3 regions of the Limnobacter sp. genome follow, and region 3 is predicted to be linked to each of the others. Evidence: predicted binding sites of a transcription regulator. Region 3 holds the regulator's gene; each other region holds the start of a gene.
What was found. The regulator HrcA, encoded in region 3, represses chaperone genes, less so after heat shock. The targets are predictions, from matches to a motif close to TTAGCACTCNNNNNNNNNGAGTGCTAA.

Region 1 (7,932 bases), 1.0 Mb from region 3:
GTCAACACCAGTCACCGCCAACAGAAATGCTGATGTATTCAGAATGGTGCCGCAGGGTCGCGGATTACTCACGGGATCGCTAATTTGAACGCAGTAGGATTCAGGATCCTGAAACTCATGGCCGGTGTCCTTCAGCGCTTGAATGAGGCTGGCGGAGGTGACCCCTTCACTGAGACCCAGTCGAAGCGCGGTCGCCAGAACACCACTGACCAACGCGGTTGAAAAGCTGGTTCCTGATGCGAAACTGACGCCATTCATGGACCTTAGAATGCTGGGCTCGGTCACAGGCAGGTTGTCTCCCACACTGGGTTCGCCACCCAATGTAGACGTAATCAACGCGGGGCTTACATTGCCGTATGACGCATCGCCAAAACGTGTGGTTGATGCGCCCACCGAAATGACACCGTTGCAATTGGCTGGCGCGAAAGGCACTTGTTCACCGTACAGCGCGCTGTTGCCAGCGGCAGCTACGATCAAGGTACTGCTGTTGTTCAATACAAAATCAATGGCAGCCTGCTCAAAAGAGGAACAGCTTGCATTGCCCCCCAATGACAGGTTAACCACATTGGCCGGATTGTTGTTGGGGGGCAAACGCGCAAAAAACTCAAAGTTTGGATCTTCGCCCGACTCAACCACAAACCTGTCGTACAGGCCAACTGACCACAGCACGCCGAACATGACGCTGACGGAGTCCCCGCCGCTGTCACTCAACACGCGAATTTGACTGACCCTAAGCTCACGGTCCATTCCAACGATTCCGCTGCTGTTGTCAGCCGCTGCATTAATCAGCGATTGAACTTTACTGCCGTGATAAAAAGGCTCACCGCCATTTGCGCCAGATGTGGCGGGTTCGGTTGCATCGGCAAATAGTGCACTGTTGCTGACAAAGCGCTCATTGTTGAAATCGTAATCAACACCTTCCACAAAATTCGCTTCGACATCAAACTGATTATTTAAATCTGGGGCTGGTGCAATACCCGTGTCGAGAACGGCAACCCGAACCATCGACTCTGCGCTAGATGGCGTGCGCTCCAGCAGCTTTACAAATTCAGAGTCGTACACAGGGCTCGATGTCTGATTCGCGCCGGTGTATAGATTTTTTTGATTGGGATATCCCGGGTCATTGAAAATAAAAGGCTTGTAAATTCGGTTCTCGGACACCGAACGCACCGAAGAGTTTGCGCGAAGCAGCTTGAGAACTTGAGCCCGGTCTGCCGTAGTACGCATGTCCTTTGCATTAACCACCCAGAATCTTTTGAGTAGTCGCCCGCCCACTGCAGCATTGATTTTTGTATCAGCCAATACCTTTTTAACCAAAGGTTGACTTGCCTCATTGGGAAGAACCCGCAAGCTCTCGTCTGCCAGCTCGAGAAAAAGAATCTTTTCTTCGGGCACAAGTGGCCTTGCGGCGTCTACGCTTTCAGTTGCTATCGTTTTGGATTTCGTCTTGACTGTTTGCGCCAACACATCAACAGAAAGTGCGTAGGCGCTGAATGTCACCATTGCAACACCGAGAATTGCCGAGTACTTCATTACAACCCCTGCTTCAACTATTACTTCAAATTAATGCCCCAGGTGCGCAGTGATTTTTTGTCATCCACGTGTCACACTTTTTGGCATGCCCTGCTCATCGAACTGAAAGTTAATGCGATCCTCCAGGTACTCCATGGTGACCATGGTCCCCGGCATCAAGATCCGGATCGTTTTAAATTCGACATACTTCTTTGCCAGCTCGGTGAGCTTCATGCGAGCCCCATCGGGATCGACCAGTTCGATTTTCTTGATTTGATGCACCTCGCCGAGAATCTTGAACTCCTTGATCTCGGTTTTCACTTCAAACACCATCGTCTTGAATTCACATTCCAGCTGGCCCATTGCACCGGCCTCCGTGCTTGCGCAGATTTGCTGCGCTGTGCGTGGCGTACTCGCAGCACAGGCAGAAACGCAGACTAGCAATAGCATCAGTCCAAAAGATTGCACAGCTGTACCACCCAAAAATAGTTGCATTGCCCAAGGCTCACACCGGTCACCGACGCCATACCAATGTGCTTTAAAGTTTCTGTCAGGTCAAGCCAGCTGTTCGTGAACTTTCCGGGCGATTAGCACTCTGTAGCAAGGAGTGCTAAAATTAACTGGAAATTGGTTCATTAATTCGGAGAAAACCGCAATCATGACCACTGCGTTAACTCTTGCTAACACCCGCGCCATGGGCAACAGCCTTGCTGTGCGCGACCCATGGGCGTTGGTCGCCCGTGGCCCGCTTGGCAACCTGGATGCTTACATTTCCGCCACCCACCAAATTCCCATGCTGACGCAAGAGGAAGAAGTGGAGTTGGGCGAACGCCTGCAGCGCGACAACGACCTGGAAGCTGCCCGCCGCCTGGTGCTTAGCCACCTGCGCCTGGTGGTTGCCGTAGCACGCCAGTACCTGGGCTATGGTTTGCCCCATGCTGACCTGATTCAGGAAGGCAATATCGGTTTGATGAAGGCTGTAAAGCGATTCGACTCGTCGCGTGGTGTGCGCCTGGTCAGCTTTGCCCTGCATTGGATCAAGGCCGAAATTCACGAATACATTATCCGTAACTGGCGCATGGTGAAAATGATCACCACCAAAGCGCACCGCAAGCTGTTTTTCAACCTGAACAGCTTCAAGAAGTACGGCCAAACCCTGTCACCCGACCAAATCAACGAGGTGGCCAGTGAGCTGAATGTACGCCCTGCAGACGTGTACGACATGGAACGCCGCATGGCGGGCCATGAATTCAGCCTGGACCCTGTTGTAGACGCAGACAGCGAGGAAAACAGCTACAACCCTGTGCGTTATTTGGCCGCCGAGGGTGCCGAACCCACCGAAGTGCTGGAAGGCGCCAACATGGAACGCCTGCACAGTGAAGGGCTGGACCTGGCACTGGCCAGTCTGGACGAACGCAGCCAACGCATTATTTCCAGCCGCTGGTTGGCTGGCAACAACGCCAAAACCCTGCATGATCTGGCCGCCGAGCTGGGCGTATCGGCTGAACGGGTGCGCCAAATTGAAACCCAGGCCATGAAAAAAATGAAAACGGCCTTGTTGAAGTACGAACACGGTGAGGTTTAAAACAAAGCAGTAATCATTTCGGGTGAAAACTAACCTACACTAAGGGCTTGGCAACAAGCCCTTTTTTATGACCATGATCGAAGTACACCACCTGGAACACTCACGCTCGCAACGAATTATCTGGTTGCTTGAAGAACTTGGCCTGCCCTACAAGGTAACGCGCTATGCGCGTGATGCAAAAACCTACCTGGCCCCGCCTGAACTGCTGAAGATTCACCCCTTGGGGAAATCGCCCGTGATTACCGATGGCGACATTACCGTGGCAGAAAGCGGTGCCATTGTGGAATACCTGATCGACAAGGCAGGCGGCAAATTGCGCCCCGAAGCTGGCACACAGGCACACCGCGATTACACCTACTGGATGCACTTTGCAGAGGGCACAGCCATGCCACCGCTGGTCATGACGCTGGTGTTCAACAAAATTGAAAACGCGCCGGTACCCGCATTGCTCAAGCCGATCGTGCTGCCAATAGCGCGCGGCATTTCCAAGCAGGTTAAAAGCAATTTCATCAACCCCAATCTTGAAAAGCAGTTCGCCTACATTGAAAGCGTGTTGACCAAGAATGAGTGGTTTTGCGGCAGCGAGATGACGGGTGCTGACTTCATGATGAGTTTTCCGCTTGAAGCTGCAATGAGCCGGGCGGACAGCATTAAAAGTATGCCCAAAATTGCGGCCTACGTGAAACGCATACATGCCATGCCCAGTTTTGGAAAAGCCCTTGAAGTGGGTGGCCCCTACAATTACGCTTAGTGCTCATGAACGCAGCAACCACGTCCATTGAACAACAGGCAAAAATTACCGAGGTCAACGGCAATGTGCAGTTGGTTCGGGATGGTTTTTTCCTGCCCGCGCAACCCGGCATGATGTTATTGCCGGGCGACCGCGTGGTCAGCGACCCTGCCAGCAAAGCAATTATTCAATTCACTGGTGTAAAAGACGCATTGGTGATTGAAAATGGTGCGGCCGCAACATTCAATCTTGAAGTGGTTGCACTGGACCAGGTACCGCAGTGGATTGCCACCGACCTGTACGGCCAAGGCGTGTATTTTGAAAGCCAACCGCCCGAGAATGCTGCAAGCACCACGGACACGCCTGACCTGTTCGGCCTGTTTGACACAAGTGCCGAAGGCGGTGACTCCACTGGCTACCCCGTGCTGGAAAGCCTTGTATTTTTGGGTGCCACTGCCGCCATATACAGCGACAACGAAGACAACAACACGAGTACCACTGACACCACCAGCAGCGCCGAATCGGGCAACAACAACGACCCAGGCAATAGTGCCAGCAACCCACCGCCCAACACAAACCCGGAGCCTGAACCCGAGCCTGAGCCCGAGCCAGAAGCCGGCCCACTCGACGCAGTATTGAGCCCCGTGACTGACGCCTTGGATGGCCTGCTTTCCACCTTGGGCGCCCCTTCCCCTTTGGGCAGCCTGCCTGCACCTTTGCAAACCAGCAACACCCCCAACCTGCCCACCGAGTAAGTTCGAGCCTCTGTTCTGCACAACGGAATAAGCTTTGTGCATAGAACTATGCACGGCATGAATCCGTACATTCCCTGAATAAGATGTGGGTTGAGTCAAGCAGCAAAGGACATGTGTTTTTATGAACGGCAACACGCGCTTCGAGATTGATTTTTCTGAAGCCAAACCCATTGTCGGTACAAAGGCCCCACGCGAACTCCAGGCACAAGCCAAGTTTGACCTAAGCCCGTTTTATGAATTTTCGGCACCGGAAGGCATTGAGCGCGCAAGCGGACCTTGTGCGATAGGCATGGTACTTCACCACCATCAAATTGGCTGGAATCACATACCCAAAGACCGGCACGGCCATCCCCAAAACGACCTATATATTCTCGAAATAATGCGGTGGGCAGCATGCCCCGACCTACTCAGCGGCACCATGGGCACTTCACCGGCCCAACTGCTTAAAGCACTGCGCAAGGCAGAGTTGAATGCCAACTGGTATGCGGGCAACACCGTGCAAACCACACTTGAATTGATTCAGAACGAGTTATTCGAAGGCAGACCCGTCATTGCCTTGCTCAACAACGCGACAGAAGATGAACCACTTTTGCTGGAATGGGAAGTGATCTTCAGTGTTGATGAAGACACCGTGATGTCGAAACAGGCTGGCGCGCAGCCACAAAACAAGCGGCGCACAATTGCCCAATTTGAGAAAGAACTCACACTGAAGCTGACGCAACTAAGCTGCAGTGTAATTACCGCACGAAAGGATTAGTTACTTGCCGTCGAGAATTTGCTCAACGTCGCTGACCACAGGCGCGGAGTCGGCATTGTGACGAACCAGCAAACGGGCACGACCTTGCTGGTCAAACACATAACTGGCCGAGGTGTGGTCCATCAGGTAATTGTCTGGCGTACTGCCTTCCACTTTTCCAGCGAACACACGCAGGCCAGCCAGCAAAGGCTTTAATTCTTCAGATGACTCGGCGGTCAGCGCATCGAACGAAGGATCAAACTGGGGCACATATTTTTTCAACAGTTCGGGTGTATCGCGCTCGGGATCAACAGACACAAACAACACCTGCAAGTTGTCTCCCTTTTCGCCCAGTTTGGCCTTCACCTAGCTCCATTGCTGCATGGTAATGGGGCACACATCGGGACAATGGGTGTAGCCGAAAAACATGGCCACCACCTTGCCCTTGTAACTTTCCATGGTGCGTTCAGTGCCCGATAGGTCTTTCAGCTTGAAGTTGGCCACCAGGGATGAACCCGTAATGTCGGTATTCGTGAAAGTGGCGGGGCCCGTATTGCAGGCGGCCAGTAGCGCCACTGCGCCAAAAACCAACACCTTGCTTACCTGCTGAAACTGCTTGAATACACTGCGCATACTGCTTACACCGTTACATAGTGATCGACCAACAAGGCCGCGAACAAAAACGCCAGATAGGCGATGGAATACGTAAATGCCTTTTTGGCCAAGGCATCGCTGTAGTTTTTCCAGATCTTGTAGCCATACCCAATGAAAATTGCATTCAGCACGACCGCGCTGATCAGGTATATCAGGCCGCTCATTTTCATGGCAAAGGGAATCAACGTGGTGGCTGCCAGCATGATGGTGTACAAAAACACATGGAACTGTGTGAATGCAGCGCCATGGGTTACCGGCAACATGGGCAGGCCCGCGCGCGCGTATTCTTGCGTGCGGTACAGGGCGAGCGCCCAGAAGTGTGGCGGGGTCCACACAAAAATAATCAGGAATAAAACCAGTGCCTCGGCAGACACACTGTTGGTAACCGCAGCCCAACCCAACACCGGCGGCATGGCACCCGATGCGCCACCGATCACGATATTTTGAGGGGTATTGGGTTTCAGCAACAGGGTATAAATGATTGCGTAACCCACGAAGGTGGCCAAGGTAAGCCACATGGTGAGCGGGTTCACGAACACATACAAAATCCACACACCCACGCCGCCAACCATGCTGGAGAAGACCAGCGTTTGGACAGAATTCAGTTCACCCCGTGGCAAAGGGCGGGCACGCGTGCGCGCCATTTTGGCATCAATTTGCTGCTCGACCAGGCAATTGAACGCAGCCGCAGCACCAGCCACCAGCCAAATACCCAAGGTGCCAGCAATAAGAACCTGGACATTGGGCAAACTGGGGGTTGCCAAAAACATGCCAATTACCGCACAGAATACGATCAAGGCCACCACACGTGGCTTGGTCAATGTCCAGTACTGTTTGGCCACGTGAGCAAAACTGCTCACGGTTTTGGCTTTGTCTGCTTTGGGTGGAGCTGATGGCATGTTGGGCCTTATGAAATTCGATGGCGATTGCCCGCAACCCGATAGTTTACCAAGATCAGGGTGACCAGCAACAGCGCGGCGCCCCCATTGTGCGCCACGGCCAACCACAAAGGCAATTGAAACACCACGTTACCAATACCCATGGCAATTTGCAAAGTCAGCACCGCCGCCACTTTAATGGCCAAAGGCTTGGTGCCCGGGTTGCGCCACAGGGCAAACGCGAGAACACCCAAAATACCGGTAACCACCACGGCGCCAATGCGGTGAATGAAGTGAATCGCAGTGAGCGAGGCCACATTCAGAATTTCACCGTTGGGCGTTTCACCCAAGTGCCGAATAATGTGAAATGCGTCTTTGAATTCCATGTGCGGCCACATGCTGCCCTGGCAGGTTGGGAAATCAGTGCACACCACCGCAGCATAGTTGGTGCTAACCCAGCCACCGAGAATAATTTGAGCAATCACTGCCACCAAACCCACTCGCGCCAGAATTCGCAAACCGCCCCCATCACGGGGGGGTGCAAGGCTGCGTGCAGGGCTGGTTTGACGCAACCACAACCAGGTCAGCATGCCAAGAATGGTCATGCCGCCAATAAGGTGCCCGGTCACAATGGCGGGCTTGAGCAACATGGTGACTGTCCAGGCGCCAAAAGCACCTTGCAGACACACTGCAAAAAACAGCCATGTGGCGAGGGCCGGCGACTGCCTGAGCTCCGCCTTTTTTTTCCAGGCCATGGCCATAATGCCGATAATCAGAAAGCCGAGAAAGGTGGCCACATACCGGTGCGCCATTTCTTTCCAGGCCTTGGGCATGGAAACCGGCCCATGCGTTCCACCCTGAACTTCAACAGCCTGCGCAATTTCCTCGGCGGCATGTGTCGGCGTGAGCTTGCCGTAGCAGCCCGGCCAGTCTGGGCAACCCAAACCCGCATCCGTTAAGCGCACAAACGCGCCCAACATGATCAAAAGGAATGTAAGTACTGTGGTGAATGCGACCAAACGCTTGTAACTGCTCATGCTGCTCTCGTTTTATCCGATGTTTGAAGCCCACAACAGGCGGCT
Region 2 (7,932 bases), 500 kb from region 3:
CCATTCCGAGAAAGGCAATTGGGACAGGGTAAAGCTTTGCCCGAAGCCGGCTGCGTCGTCGGGTTTCCAGGGGGTGCGCGCAAAAAGCCCTGGCAGGACATAGAGCAAAATCAAGCCCCAGAGGAGCCTGCGCGACAAACGGGTGTTGTTGGCTGCGGTGATGACCATATTCTTATTGTGTCCGGAAAAACAAAAGGCAGCCAGTTTGCCTGAGCTGCCTTTGTATGATCACTTGCGCGAAAAATTACTTCTTGAAGCGATCGAAGCGACGACGGAATTTCTCAACGCGACCAGCGGTATCCACGATTGTGTTTTGTGCGCCAGTGTAGAAGGGGTGAGATTCAGAGCTCACGTCCAGCTTGATCAAAGGATATTCCTTGCCTTCGTGCTCGCCTGACTCGCGGCTAGGCGCTGTTGAGCGGCAAATGAATTTGAAGCCGTTGGACATGTCCACGAACAACACTTCGCGATAATTTGGGTGAATGCCATCTTTCATGAGTTTCTCCGTTGCAGCCAACCTGGCGGTTAATTGGTCAAAATGCCAATCGACAAAGCCAAATCACTTGCTGGTTAATTAGGTAACCGCAAATTATAGGGTTACATATACCTTTGGTCAAGAAAAAAACCGCCGGCAGGTTTTGGCCCGGCCGGCGGTTTTTCAAGCAGTAAAGCTTGGCAGTGGCAATTACATGCCCATGCCGCCCATACCACCCATTCCGCCCATGCCACCCATGTCAGGTGCTGAAGGCTTGTCATCCGCTGCATCAGCAACCATGCAATCGGTGGTCAACATCAACGAAGCAATTGACGCTGCGTTTTGCAATGCAGTACGGGTAACCTTGGTTGGATCCAAAACACCCATGTCAACCATGTCGCCGTACTCGCCAGTGGCTGCGTTGTAACCGTAGTTGCCTTCGCCGCCCATCACGTTGTTGGCCACAACAGATGATTCCTCACCTGCGTTGGTCACGATCATGCGCAGTGGCTCTTCCATGGCGCGCAGAACAATCTTGATGCCTGCGTCCTGGTCTGGGTTTGAACCCTTCAAGCCTTCAATCTTTGCACGAGCGCGCAGCAATGCCACACCGCCGCCTGGCACAATGCCTTCTTCCACCGCTGCGCGTGTTGCGTGCAGGGCGTCTTCAACGCGGGCCTTCTTTTCTTTCATTTCAACTTCAGTGGCTGCGCCAACCTTGATCACGGCAACACCGCCGGCCAGCTTGGCCACGCGTTCCTGCAGTTTCTCACGGTCGTAGTCAGAAGAGGTCTCTTCGATCTGGCCGCGAATCTGCTTCACACGGGCCTCAATGTTTGCGCCTTCGCCAGCACCATCGATGATGATGGTGTTTTCTTTGCCCACTTCGATGCGCTTGGCCTGGCCCAGGTGTTCCAGGGTCACGGTTTCCAGGCTCATGCCGGTTTCTTCAGCGATCACAACGCCGCCAGTCAAAATGGCGATGTCTTCCAGCATGGCTTTGCGGCGATCGCCAAAGCCAGGTGCCTTCACTGCACAAGTTTTCAAAATGCCGCGAATGTTGTTCACAACCAAAGTTGCCAAGGCTTCGCCTTCGATGTCTTCAGCAATAATCAACAGTGGGCGACCAGCTTTGGCCACTTGTTCCAATGTGGGCAGCAAGTCACGGATGTTGCTGATTTTCTTGTCGTGCAACAGCACGAATGGGTTGTCCAGCACTACAACCTGCTTTTCCTGGTTGTTGATGAAGTAGGGGCTCAGGTAGCCGCGGTCAAACTGCATGCCTTCAACCACGTCCAGTTCGTTGTCCAGGCTCTTGCCGTCTTCAACGGTAATGACGCCTTCCTTGCCAACTTTTTCCATGGCTTCGGCAATGATGTTGCCGATGGATTCGTCGCTGTTGGCAGAAATGGAGCCAACCTGCGCAATCGCCTTGGTGGTAGAGCAGGGCTTGGACAAAGCACGCAATTCAACGATTGCGGCTGTTACTGCTTTGTCGATACCGCGCTTCAAGTCCATTGGGTTCATGCCGGCGGTTACGAACTTCATGCCCTCTTTAACAATGGCTTGTGCCAGAACCGTGGCGGTTGTTGTGCCGTCACCAGCGTTGTCGGAAGTGCGTGAAGCAACTTCTTTCACCATTTGCGCGCCCATGTTTTCGAACTTGTCTTTCAGTTCGATTTCTTTGGCCACGGAAACACCGTCTTTGGTGATGGTGGGGGAGCCGAATGAACGCTCAAGTACCACGTTGCGGCCGCGTGGGCCCAAGGTTACCTTTACTGCGTTGGCCAGAATGTTCACGCCACGCACCATACGGCTGCGTGCGTCATCGCCGAAAAATACTTCTTTAGCTGCCATGATTAATCTTCCTCTTGAATTCAGTGTAATTAGGCTTCAATCACGCCCATGATGTCTTCTTCGCGCATAACCAGCACTTCCTTGCCATCTACCTTGATGGCTTGACCGGCGTATTTGCCGAACAGAACGCGCTGGCCTACTTGCACATCCATCGCGATCAGCTTGCCGCTGTCGTCGCGCTTGCCTGGGCCTACTGCAATCACTTCACCTTGATCTGGCTTCTCGGCGGCTGCTTCTGGAATCACGATGCCAGAGGCTGTAGTGCGCTCGCTCTCGAGACGCTTCACGATCACGCGATCATGCAACGGACGAATGTTCATGGATACCACTCCTAAATTTGTCTTTTAAAAAGAATTGCTTAGAGAAACTGACGGATGTGTTGTTAGCACTCAACGCCATCGAGTGCTAATAATAGGGGCGGGGGGAAGGTATTTCAAGGGGAGGGGTGAAAAAAAGTTGCCTGCAAGCGGGGCGTCAGTCACTTTTGTTTACACTAGAGGTCGATTTAATCTTGCATCCCAAAGAATGAACAAAGCCAAGTCAGTTTTTATTGTCCTGTTTCTCATCCTGATCAACCTCAGTTTGCTGCACGTGGCCACCATGAGTTGGCATAGCCCACTGGGGCCCGGCTGGATCGGTGTCTTTGTATTGGCCTTACCCAATTTTTATTTGTTCGTGTGGATGTTCATGAGACGCAGGGCGCGTACGTCCCGCAACCTCCATTTCCTTATGGCCAGCAATTTGATGGGCATTGCGTTGGTGCTTACCGATCCTGCAATGGAATCCGATCCGTGGCCACTTGTGATTGGAAATTTGATTTTCTTTGGCAGCATTGCCTATATTTTCTGGTATTCCAATTTGGGCGAGCGTAGTAATGCAGAGCTAAAAGAAGGTGAAAAATTACCTGTGTTTCAGCTTCAAACATTGGAGGGGGAGAGTTTTTCGAGTGAGCAATTCAAAGGCTCGGCCTGGCTTCTCATGTTCTACCGAGGTAACTGGTGCCCCTTGTGCATGACACAAATTGGCGAAGTGGCCGGGCGCTATATTGAGCTTGATCGCTTGGGTGTGAAAGTCGCGTTGATCAGCCCGCAGCCCGAATCGAAAACCCAGGAACTGGCCAAGCGCTTTAAAGTACCCATGAAATTTTTTGTTGATACCGAATTCAAGGCCAGCAAGAAACTGAAGTTGATGCATGAAAACGGTGTGCCGTTTGGCATGAATTGGCTGGGGAATGGCGAAGACACGGTACTGCCCACGGTGTTGATCATCAACAAACACGGTCGAATTGTGTATTCAGACCAAACTTCAAATTACCGGGTTCGGCCCGAGCCCGAGCAATTTCTGGAAGTGGCACGCCAAAAGCTGGTTGGCGCCGAGTCCTGATTCTTAACGTGAGCCGCTGGGTGTCGCGGCAGCTTGTTCAGCAGCAGCCTTGCGAATGCTGCTGATCAACTCTTTGCTGATTCGGCTTTCCATGCGACGGTGAACAGGTTCAAGTGCCTTGCGCCACAACTCGATTTCAGCACTGCTCAGAATTGTAACTTTGGTGTTCTTCGATTCCTTTACTTTGTTCAAAGCCTGGGTATTGAGTTTTTCCGCCTCGTCATCGTTTTTGCGTGTGGCATCGACCATGCATTTTTCCAGTGTGGTGCGTATGTCTGCAGGCAAGCTATTCCAGAATTTGCGGTTCACAATCACGGCATAGCCCAGGTAGCCGTGGTTGGTTACGGCAACGTATTTCTGAACTTCATGCATTTTCTTCGAATAAAGATTGGAAGGCGGGTTTTCAGTGCCATCTACCAAACCCGTTTCCAGTGCGGTGTGCACATCTGAAAACGCCAGCGGAATGGGTGTAGCGCCCAGCGCTTCCATTTGGGCCTCCAGCACTCGGGACGGTTGAATGCGCATTCGTTTGCCTTTCAAATCCTCTGGCAGGCGCAGTGGTGTATTTGCACTCATCACCTTAAAACCGTTGTCCCAGTACGCGAGCCCCAAAATTCCACGGTCTTCAAGCTGAGCCAGAAGCTGTCGTCCAATGTCGCCCTGGGTTACGGTTTTAAGAACCTGGCGGTTCGGGAAAATGTATGGCAGGTCAAATACCTCGAAATCACGCATGCCCAATTGCCCAAATTTGGCCAGTGAAGGCGCCAGCATTTGCACCGCACCCAACTGAAGAGCCTCGAGTTCTTCTCGGTCCTTGTACAGTGAAGAATTTGGGTAAACCTCTACCTTTACTCGTCCGCGGGTGCGTTCTTCAGCAAGCCTCTTGAATTCCAGTGCCGCAATCCCCTTGGGTGTGTTTTCATCGACGACATGGCTGAACTTGATAAAAATAGGGGGCGCCGCACTGGCGGGTGCCAAGGCAACACCGTGAAGTCCGAGTAGAAGTCCAAGAGCTGACAAATATTTCATATTGCGGCTTGTGTGTAGGTATTCATTGAAAATTCCAGAGTAGGGCAGTCCTCACCATTGTGGGTTTCCACATCCCTTGAAATCTTTTTGCTATTTCGTGGCACTATCCAGCCATGCAACTGTTCGCCCCTTACGAGCCCAATTTAAAGAAGATCAAGCGCCGTCAAGCCATGAGGTTTGGCATGCCCGTGCTTGTTTTTTCACTTTTAATGGCGTTGATGGTGGCCGCAGTTTACTACGCCCAACAGGACGAGCGTGATCAAAACCAGGCAAAACTGATTGCCGATGCACTTTGGGCCCGCCAGAACATTCAGTTTCAGGTGGGTGGCCTGATCAACTCCCTGCAAGCGCTGACCAATGACTCTCTCATTTATCCATCGGCACGTCTTTCGGCAAGCCTGAATCAGCTTAGCCGCAGCTCTGGCGAGCTGGTGGCGGTGTTTCGTGGGCCCGAGTTGACACCGATTGTGAATCTGGAAGACAACTTTGATGAATATGATCTTGAAGCGGTTCGCAATCTGATCTCAGCGCAGGTCAATCAACGCTACGAGTCCCGCCTGGACGGGTTGGTTGGACCCTTTCTGTTTCAGGGGCGCCACTATGTGGCCAATGTGAGTGTGGCCCAACGCGGCGAGGCCGTTACCGCTGGCTTGATCGACCTGGATTTGATGCTGGAAAAGGAGTTGCCCTGGTGGTTTGCTCAAGACAACCAGGTCGAACTGCTCGATGCCAGCGGGGCCATTTTGTCGCGCCTGGTAAAGGCCAGTCCGGGCGCTGGTGTTTACATGCACACGACCTCACTGGAACTCGGAGGGCTGCAGTTTCAACTCAGGGTCAACAGCATTCAAGAAGGCCCCCGATTGTTCAACTACGGCATTACCGGCGCGTTGGCATTTTTACTCCTGCTGCTGTTGTTGAGTTTCATCATGTTGTGGCGCGATTCTCGTCGTCGTCTCGAGATTGAGGCTCGTCTTGAAGAAGAAAAACTGTTTCGCCAGTCCATGCAAGACTCCATGGCGGTGGGTTTGCGTGTGTGGGACTTGCAAGGTTTTATTCGTTACGTGAACCCGGCGTTTTGCAATATGGTGGGTTACAAGCCCGAAGAGTTAATTGGAATTCCGCAGCCCCTGCCGTATTGGCCCAGCAAGAGCACTGAGGAATACAAGCGTTTGGTCGCCAATGTGATTTCAGGCAATGCCCCTCCAGAGGGGTTCGAAACAACGTACCAGCATCAAAATGGCAAGTTCATTGATGTGCTCATTGTGGAAGCGCCTTTGAAAGACGGCCGTGGTGCGCACACCGGCTGGATGAGTTCAGTGATCGACATTACCGATCGCAAGCGTTCGGAATCGCTAATTGCCGAGCAACGCGAGAAATTGCAGGCGGCTTCACGATTTGCGCTGGTGGGCGAGGTGGCCTCTAATATTGCGCATGAATTGAACCAACCCTTGGCTACCATGGTGTCGTATGCACAGGCCGGGATGAATTTAAGCCAACGTGGTGCCAGCCTGGAAATGTACGGCCAGTTGTTTGAGAAGTTGCGCGATCAGGCGCAGCGTGCGGGCCGCGTGGTTGGTTCGGTTCAAAACCTGGTTCGCAAACGCAAACCCACCCGTGAAAATGTGCGCGTGTCGGACCTGATTGATTCCATTCAGTTCATGGTGAATTCCACCGCTGTGCTGCACCAGGTGCGTTTGCATTTTGACATTGTCACACCCGATTTCGTGTTGTATATCGACCGAATCATGGTGGAGCAAGCCTTGGTCAATCTGGTTAAAAACGCATCAGAAGCTTTCACTGCGTCACAACGTATTCGCAATGTGTGGATACGTGCGCGTCAGTTGGAATATTCCTTTGAGTTTTCAGTGCGTGACGACGGCCCGGGTTTGAGTTTGAACAACACCGAGAAAATGTTTGAGGCTTTGGTGTCGACAAAGCCAGACGGTTTGGGCCTGGGCCTTAGCCTTTGCCGCTCGGTCGCTGAGTCGCATGGCGGGCGCCTGAAAGCCGATGCCGTGCCCACAGGTGGTACCTGTTTTACAATGGACTTGCCAATGGCAGTCAAAGAATCCATGGAAGGGGAGCAGTCAGTTGGAGCCAACTAAAAAAGTGCAGGTGTTGCTGCTCGATGATGATGACGATTTGCGCGAAGGCATGAAATGGATGTTCGAAACCGTGGACCTGCCCATGCAGGGTTTTGCCAATTTCGAGAGTTTCAAGTCCCGACTGGATGAATACATCACCAGCGAGGCCGAGCTTTGTCTGTTGCTTGACTTGCGCATGCCCGATATGTCGGGTCTTGAGGTGTTTGAGTGGCTAAAGCGCAGTGGTTACAGCCTGGACCGTTTGCCAGTGATTTTCTTGACGGGGCATGGCGACATATCCACTGCCGTAGAAGCAGTTAAAAATGGTGCATTCGATTTTTACGAAAAACCAACCACCGATCAGCGTTTGATTGAACGGGTTAAACAGGCACTGCAAAAGTCAGGTGAATATTTGGTGAACCTGGAAGTGCTGAAGCAATGGTCTGAACGAATTGACCGATTGTCGCCCCGCGAGCGAGAGGTCATGTTTTTGGTGGCCAAAGGCAAATTAAACAAGGTGATTGCCTCTGAGCTTGATATTTCAATGCGCACTGTGGAAGTGCATCGTGCCAATGTGTTTGACAAACTCAAGGTACGTTCAGCCGCCGAGTTGGCGACCCTGCTTAGCCGCCTTAGCGATCGCCTCGGCTTTGATCAATTGGCCGGGCTGGAATAAATTTCCACCATATTGGGCAAGCTGACAGCATCCCCAAACAACGGGCTTGAGGTGTCTGGGTGTAACTCCAGCACAAATGCCTTGCGGGCAAGCCGGTGGCCCCTGAAGTAGTTTTGAATCGCATCCAGTCTTTGGCTGGCCACAGCAAGATCAAGTTCAGCACTACCTTCTGTTTGGGTGCTGGATCGAATCAAAATGGGACCCGATCGGCCCGATTTGGTGGCTTCATTCAAAGCCTCGAGTTTGACCAAACAGTTTGAGGGAATCCCGCTTTGATCCGGCTCGAAGTGAATCAACAACTCCAGTCGTCGATCCTCTCTGCGAAGCGTTAATTCAGCCGCGGTGTTCTGAGATTCAGAAAGTGCAGTGACCAGGCCGTTGAACAAATCGAGCGTGGGTTGGTGACCACAATGCATAGCCGGGTTGTT
Region 3 (7,932 bases):
GTGGTGGTCAACTTCATTGCGATGCTTGAATTGACCCGCGAGGGCTTGGTGAAGGTAACCCAAGCTGAGCCGTTTGCGCCCATCTATGTGCGTCTTGGCTATGAGGCCACGGGTGGTAGTGGCGCTGAAAGCATCATTCCAGCCTAAAGCACACACTTATTCACAGCGCTTACTCAGTAGCATGCACAGCCAGATTACTGCGCGCGATGTTAGATTTGAGTGCTACACCGCCTTGCCGGCTTTGCAAGGCTTCCCGGCGGATTCACAGCGAGGGGCGGTTCCGCCAGGAATCGATGCGAAGACGCCAAAGCGTTTCGCATGCCCCGAGCAAGAAGCATCAAGCCGGATAAAGAAGCATTGCTTAGGCAAGGTGATGTGGCACTCGAAACTAGCGAGCAGCCACGCACTAACTGCAATGCTGCCAGTTAGCCGAAGAAGTCCTTCACCTTGTCCATCCAGCCCTTCGCCCGTGGTGAATGCTTGTCACCATCTGCTGTGCAAGACTGCTCAAACTCCTTGAGCAATTCTTTCTGACGTTCAGACAAACGCACCGGGGTTTCCACCACAATGTGGCAGAACAAATCGCCTGGATATGAAGAACGCACGCCCTTGATGCCCTTGCCACGCAAACGGAATGTTTTTCCGGTCTGTGTTCCTTCAGGAATATCAAATGACGCCTTGCCACCCAGGGTGGGCACTTCAATGGTGCCGCCCAGCGCAGCAGCGGCAAATGAAACCGGCATTTCGCAATGCAAGTCGTCACCATCACGCTGAAAAACAGCATGTTCTTTCAGGTGTACTTCCACATACAAGTCACCCGCTGGGCCACCGTTCACACCAGGCTCACCCTTGCCGCTCAAACGGATTCGCATGCCATCGTCGATACCGGCAGGTACTTTCACTTCCAGTGTTTTGTTGGTTTTCTTGCGACCCAAACCTTCACAATCGTGACAGGGGTGAGGAATCATTTTGCCCGTGCCGTGGCACTTCGGGCAGGTTTGCTGAACACTGAAAAAGCCTTGCGTCATGCGCACCGCACCCGACCCACCGCAGGTGGAACAGGTTTCAGGCTTGGTACCGGGCTTTGCACCACTGCCGGAACAGGTACCGCAGTTGTCCCACACCGGAACACGAATTTGCGTATCGAAACCCTTGGCTGCCTGCTCCAGCGTAATTTCCATGTTGTACTTCAGGTCTGAACCGCGGTACATCTGCGACTGGCGAGATCCGCCTCCACCAGCGCGACCACCAAAAATATCACCAAAAATGTCGCCAAAAGCGTCTGAGAAATCCGAGAAACCTCCAGCACCAGCGCCACCCATGTTGGGGTCAACACCCGCATGGCCGTGGCGATCATAAGCCGCACGCTTCTTGGAATCAGTCAACATTTCATAGGCTTCTTTGGCTTCTTTAAATTTGGCCTCAGCATCCTTGCTATCGGGGTTGCGGTCAGGGTGATACTTCATGGCCATTTTCCGATAGGCTTTTTTCAGCTCATCGTCTGTGGCATTTTTTTGTACACCCAAAATCTCGTAGAAGTCCCGTTTTGCCATGTCAGTCTCAATTCATGCAGCGGTTTGTTAAACACTGCTTTTATTCGTACAAAAAGGGCTTCACTGAAAAACCGCAAAATTTGCAGCCAGCCAGTGTGCCCTTGGTTTCAAGCGAGGCCCCGCAAGGCGCCCCGCAACCCACATTACTTGTCTTTCACTTCCTTGAAGTCAGCATCCACTACATCGTCTGCATCATCTTTCTTGGAAGAAGACTGCTGCTCAGCATCACCTGGGTTGGCACCGGCAGCGGCACCTTCTGCAGCTTGCTGGGCTTGCATGTCGGCGTACATTTTCTCACCCAGTTTCTGGGCTGATTCGGCCAACTCTTTGGTACGGGCATCAATGGCGTCTTTGTCTTCGCCCTTGGCTGCCTCTTCCAAAGCCTTGCATGCCGCTTCAATTTTTTCCTTCTCGCCCGCTTCCAGCTTGTCGCCATACTCACCCAGGCTCTTGCGGGTGCTGTGCACCAGCGCATCGGCCTGGTTCTTGGCTTCAGCCAGTTCACGGCGCTTGGCATCGTCGGCCGCATTGGCTTCGGCATCTTTCACCATTTTCTGGATTTCGTCCTCAGACAAACCCGAGTTGGCCTTGATCACAATCTTGTTTTCTTTGCCAGTGCCTTTGTCTTTTGCAGACACGTGCAAAATACCGTTTGCATCAATGTCAAAGGTCACTTCAATTTGTGGCACACCGCGTGGTGCGGGTGGAATACCTTCCAGGTTGAATTCGCCCAAGCTCTTGTTGTCGTTCGCCATTTGGCGCTCACCCTGAAACACCTTGATGGTCACGGCAGGCTGATTGTCATCGGCAGTCGAAAATACCTGGCTGAACTTGGTCGGGATGGTCGTATTTTTCTCGATCATCTTGGTCATCACGCCGCCCATGGTTTCAATACCCAAGGACAACGGCGACACATCCAACAACAGCACGTCTTTGCGATCACCACTCAGCACGGAACCCTGAATTGCTGCGCCGGCAGCCACAGCTTCATCGGGGTTCACATCTTTGCGCGGTTCTTTGCCAAAGAAGTTCTTCACTGCTTCCTGAACTTTTGGCATGCGGGTCATACCGCCCACCAAAATAATGTCATCAATTTGCGAGGTGGACACACCAGCGTCTTTCAAGGCCATTTTCATGGGCTCAACAGTGCGGGTAATCAGGTCTTCAACCAGCGCTTCCAGCTTGGAGCGGCTCAACTTGGTGGTCAGGTGCACAGGGGCGCCATTGGCCATCGCAATGTAGGGCTCGTTGATCTCTGTTTGCTGTGAAGAAGACAGCTCGATCTTCGCGCGCTCGGCCGCAGCCTTAATGCGCTGCAAAGCGATTGGATCTTTGGACAAATCAACACCGTTGTTCTTTTTGAACTCGTCGATGATGTGGTCAATAATGCGTTGGTCGAAGTCTTCACCGCCCAGGAATGTGTCACCGTTGGTCGACAACACTTCAAATTGCTTTTCACCGTCGATGTCAGCAATTTCGATAATGGACACGTCGAATGTACCGCCGCCCAAGTCATACACGGCAATCTTGCGATCGCCCTTCTCTGCCTTGTCCATACCGAAAGCCAAGGCAGCGGCAGTGGGTTCGTTGATAATGCGCTTTACATCCAGGCCTGCAATACGGCCTGCATCTTTGGTGGCTTGGCGCTGGCTGTCGTTGAAGTAAGCAGGCACGGTAATTACAGCCTCAGTCACTTCTTCGCCCAGGTAATCTTCAGCGGTTTTCTTCATTTTGCGCAACACTTCTGCTGACACCTGTGGGGGCGCCAGTTTTTGGTCACGTACACCAACCCATGCATCGCCATTGTCGGCTTTCATGATGGTGAAAGGCATCATGTCGATGTCTTTCTGCACTTCTGCATCTTCAAATTTGCGGCCAATCAAACGCTTCACCGCGTACAGAGTGTTCTTTGGGTTGGTCACAGCTTGGCGCTTGGCAGGCGCACCCACCAGAATTTCGCCGTCTTCCATGTAGGCGATGATGGAAGGGGTTGTACGCGCACCTTCCGAGTTTTCGATGACTTTGTAGCCACCGCCTTCAAATACTGCTACGCAAGAATTGGTGGTACCCAAGTCAATGCCAATAATCTTTCCCATGAATTTCTCCGTGATTTCTAAATTCAGTAATGTTCTGTTAAGCCTGATATGGGGCTAAAGCCCTTCAGTTCAAGGGGTTTTTCAACCCACTTTGTAAAATTTATTGCGCAACTTATTGTGCAACTGAGACCAAGGCCGGGCGCAGCACGCGGTCATTAATCAAATAGCCCTTTTGCAACACCGCAACCACATGGTTAGGCTCCACGGCCGGCTCAACTGAACTGCCCGGAACCATGGCCACTGCCTGGTGCTGATTGGGGTTGAATTTTTCGCCGATTGGGTTCAACGCCACGATTTTGCCGCGCTCAAAAGCAGCCTCGAGTTGGCGCAAAGTTGCGGCCACGCCATCTTTCAGAGCTTCGGGGGTTTGATTTTCAACAGCCAAGGCCATTTCGAGACTGTCGCGAACTGGCACCAATGATTCTGCAAACGACTCGATAGCGTACTTGTGCGCTTTGGCGACGTCTTCTTGCGTGCGGCGACGAAGGTTTTCCATGTCAGCGGCCAAGCGAAGGTAAACCTCTTTGGACTTCTCAACTTCAAGGTGCGCATTCTCCAAAGCAGCCTTCAAAACTGATATTTCGTCTTGGGGCGCTTCTTGTTGTACCACCTGCTCGGTTTCATTTTGGGTCTGCGCGCCGTGCTGCTGACCTTCTGGGGCCTGGGCAGACGCTTGCTCGTCTGTGGTCGGCTTTCCAGTGGGCTCTGACATGTCTTTTCCTCCATTAAAATTCAAAAGAGGCGACAAGTCTTTACCTGTCACCCCTACTCTGTTCGACAAATGGGGACTTGAACGCGAATTTCAAGCCCCCAAGCAGCAATATTTACCATTTTCCCAATAGGGATTATTGAGCACCCATCTCCAAAGCCAGTTTGCGGCTCTCGGCAAGCTCTTGCGCCATGGATTCTTCGTAACCCATGTCCACAGGCCAGCCTTGCATGTGTTGCGCAGTGATTTCCGACAACATGGCTGCAGACAGATCACTGTCGTTCAGGCAGGCGATGTAATGAAACTCGCCACCACCAGCATGCTGAAAATCTTCGCGGCCTTCCTGGTTAATTTCCTCAAGTGTTTCAAGGCAATCGGCCATGAAGCCGGGGCACATTACATCGATTCGCTTGGTACCGGCCTGCCCCAAGGCTTGCAAAGTTTTGTCGGTGTAGGGCTCAAGCCACTTGGCTTTGCCAAACCGGCTTTGAAAGGTAACCCGGTAATTGCCTTTTTCCAGCCCCAATTCTTCACCGAGCAACCGTGCGGTTTTATAACATTCGCAGTGATAGGGGTCGCCTTTCAGCAAAGTCATTTCTGGCACACCATGAAAGCTGAACAGCAACACATCGCCCTGATCAAAATTGGGTTTGCCATTGGCTAGCCAGTGTTTGCGCACGCTTTCAGCAAGGGCATGAATATAAGCGGGGTGGTCATGGTAGTGCTTTACCAATCGCAATTCGGGGATATTGCGCACGGGCTTGGCCCAATCGAATACGGCGTCGAATACCGAAGCTGTGGTGGCCGCCGCATACTGAGGATACAAAGGAAACACCAGCACCCGGTCGTAGCCGTCTTTGCGAAGCTGATCCATTCGGCTTGCCACAGAGGGATTGCCGTAACGCATGGCCAAATCAACCCGAACGTCCCAGCGTCGAGCCTTGAATGCCTCGCTCAGAACTTTCACTTGGCGCTTGCCGATCGCCAGCAGCGGCGAACCTTCATCGGTCCACACGGTGGCGTATTTGGCCGCTGATTTCTTGGGGCGAAGCTGCAAAATAATGCAGTTCAAAATAATCCACCAGATCAACCTGGGAATCTCAACCACGCGCGGGTCTGATAAAAACTCTTTCAAGTAGCGACGCAGGGACGGCGTGTCTGCGTTGTCCGGGGTGCCTAGGTTGACGAGTAAAACCGCTGTTTTCTGGGGCGTGCCGTGACGAAATGGGGCTTCGGTGCGCATGGGTACTACCTATTGAACATCAAGCCTGAAAGTATACCCAAAGCTGGCTGTCGGGGTGGCTCGCCCTACTCTGGATCCGACAAAGCCGATGACACCAGCTTCGATGTGATGTCCACAATCGGAATCAATCGTTCGTAGGCCATGCGTGTCGGGCCGATCACCCCCAAGGTGCCCACCACCTCACCATTGACATGGTAAGGCGCTGAAATCACACTCATTTCCTCCATCGGCACCAGGCTTGAATCGCCACCGATGAAAATTTGCACTCCCTCAGCGCGGTTTGAACTTTCAAGTAGACGCAGCAAGGATGTTCGCTGTTCAAACACACCGAACATCTTTTTCAGCCTTTCCATATTGGTCGATAAATCCGACACGTCCAACAACTTGCGTTCGCCAGAAAGCAAGACCCCGTCAGACTGACTTTCCTCAGCTTCCGTACCTGCATTCACCGCAGCCTGCATCAACTTGCTGATGTCCTGGCTAATTTGATGCAACTCTTCCGACAACCTTTGTTTGGCCTGCTGGAAACTCAAACCCGCGAAATGCTGGTTGAAAAAGTTCGCAGCCATGGTCAATTCGCTTTGGGTGTAAGGCTTTTCAACAATCAGGATACGGTTTTGCACATCCCCATCGGGCGTCACGATAATTAGCAACACCTTTCGATCAGACAAACTCAAAAATTCAACATGACGAAACAGTGCCGCTTTTCTCGGTGCGGTAATAACCCCGGCAAACGACGAAAGGCTGGACAGCAAATTCACCGCCTTGTTCAGAACGCGGTTGGGGTCCTCACGCTGGATACCACCACTCAAAGCGGTTTGAACATCGATCGCCAAGGGTTTTACCGTGAGTAAAGAATCCACAAACATACGGTAACCCTGCGGCGTGGGCATTCGGCCTGCCGAAGTGTGTGGCGAGACCACCAGGCGCAATTCCTCGAGATCCGCCATCACATTGCGAATGGTTGCAGGACTCAAATCCAGTGTGGAGTACTTGGACAAAGCCCTTGAACCCACCGGTATGCCCTCTGTGATGTACCTTTCAACCAATGTTTTCAATATGGAACGGGCGCGTTCGTCTATCATCAATGTCACTTCAAATGCGTGTTGCGATACGATTGGGTCTCAGGCTTCACTTTACGACAAAAACAGGGAATCAAGAATGCCGAAACAGAAAGGGATGTGCATTGCTGTGTTTGCCAAACATGGCGCCTCCCCAAAACAGGCCATTTGGCGAAGCGTTGTTGACTTGCTGGCCGCCAATGCATTCCACGTACTGGTTTGCGATTCCATGTTAAGTGGAAGTTCGTCAAAAAACTCGAAGCCTGAATATGATCAAGCCAATTTCGAATTTGCGAATTTGTCCCTGATCAAGAAAAAAGCAAAAATTGCAGTCATTATTGGCGGTGACGGCACTTTTTTGGGCACGGCCCGAGAACTGGCCGATTCCAACATTCCCTTGATTGGAATTAATCAAGGACGCCTGGGTTTTCTCACTGACATTCGCCTGGACGATATCGACCCCACATTGATTGACACCATCAACGGGCAGTCTGTGTCAGAAAACCGCGCCTACCTTGAGGGTCAAATTTTAAGGCAAGGCAAAGTCGTTGAGAATCACATTGCCCTGAACGACATTGTGATCAGCCGTGGCATTGTGGGCGGCATGGTTGAGCTGCGTGTAGAGGTAGACGGCACGTTTATGTACGACTTGCGCGCAGACGGACTGATTATCTCGACGCCAACAGGCTCAACTGCGTATGCACTTTCAGCCGATGGCCCCATACTTCACCCTAGCCTCGCTGGCCTGCTGATTGTGCCGGTGGCTCCGCATGCGCTGACCAATCGCCCCATTGCCCTGCCCCAACACAGCACAATTGACATCATTGTGACGGGCGGCAAGCAAACCGGCGTGCACTTTGACATGCAGTTCAACGGTCGAGCAAAAGTAGGTGACCAAATTCGGATTAAGGTGTCACCACACCCCATCCGGCTTTTGCACCCGGCACGCTATGATTATTTTGCAATGTTGAGGCAAAAACTGCACTGGAGTGCAAGCCCCACAGAAGCCCCCCACAAAACTCGAGGACTTAGAGACAGCGGCCATGCTAAGTAGTTTGACCATTCAGGATTTCGTTATCGTCGACAAACTCGACTTGCACTTTGAACCAGGCATGTCTGTGCTGTCTGGTGAAACCGGCGCTGGCAAATCAATTTTGATTGATGCCCTGTCGCTTTGCCTGGGCGCGCGTGCTGATGCATCACAGGTTCGCGAAGGTTGTGAGCGCGCCAATATCACTGCGGTGTTCGAGATTAACCCCGCCGCCAAAGC

Region 1: rpoH (RNA polymerase sigma factor RpoH) is a predicted target of HrcA. The motif match lies at 2,100-2,126, and genes of this name have one in related genera.
Region 2: P0D43_RS06900 (co-chaperone GroES) is a predicted target of HrcA. The motif match lies at 2,715-2,741, and genes of this name have one in related genera.

The regions. Positions count from the first base shown of each region.
Region 1 covers NZ_CP121330.1:911,159-919,090, reverse strand. The annotation lists gene P0D43_RS04425 (S8 family serine peptidase) at 1-1,533, opposite strand, end outside; gene P0D43_RS04420 (I78 family peptidase inhibitor) at 1,594-1,962, opposite strand; gene rpoH (RNA polymerase sigma factor RpoH) at 2,171-3,097, shown strand; gene P0D43_RS04410 (glutathione S-transferase) at 3,171-3,848, shown strand; gene P0D43_RS04405 (hypothetical protein) at 3,854-4,582, shown strand; gene P0D43_RS04400 (hypothetical protein) at 4,704-5,339, shown strand; partial or broken gene P0D43_RS04395 (SCO family protein) at 5,340-5,951, opposite strand; gene cyoE (heme o synthase) at 5,957-6,871, opposite strand; gene P0D43_RS04385 (heme A synthase) at 6,880-7,887, opposite strand; gene P0D43_RS04380 (cytochrome C oxidase subunit I) at 7,900-7,932, opposite strand, start outside.
Region 2 covers NZ_CP121330.1:1,438,630-1,446,561, forward strand. The annotation lists gene P0D43_RS06885 (hypothetical protein) at 1-168, opposite strand, end outside; gene P0D43_RS06890 (type B 50S ribosomal protein L31) at 245-496, opposite strand; gene groL (chaperonin GroEL) at 686-2,332, opposite strand; gene P0D43_RS06900 (co-chaperone GroES) at 2,362-2,652, opposite strand; gene P0D43_RS06905 (peroxiredoxin family protein) at 2,858-3,715, shown strand; gene P0D43_RS06910 (TRAP transporter substrate-binding protein) at 3,719-4,744, opposite strand; gene P0D43_RS06915 (nitrogen regulation protein NR(II)) at 4,858-6,849, shown strand; gene P0D43_RS06920 (response regulator transcription factor) at 6,836-7,504, shown strand; gene P0D43_RS06925 (hypothetical protein) at 7,483-7,932, opposite strand, start outside.
Region 3 covers NZ_CP121330.1:1,938,329-1,946,260, reverse strand. The annotation lists gene P0D43_RS09335 (segregation and condensation protein A) at 1-147, shown strand, start outside; gene dnaJ (molecular chaperone DnaJ) at 426-1,553, opposite strand; gene dnaK (molecular chaperone DnaK) at 1,697-3,649, opposite strand; gene grpE (nucleotide exchange factor GrpE) at 3,762-4,361, opposite strand; gene hemH (ferrochelatase) at 4,495-5,601, opposite strand; gene hrcA (heat-inducible transcriptional repressor HrcA) at 5,667-6,683, opposite strand; gene P0D43_RS09305 (NAD(+)/NADH kinase) at 6,763-7,716, shown strand; gene recN (DNA repair protein RecN) at 7,706-7,932, shown strand, end outside.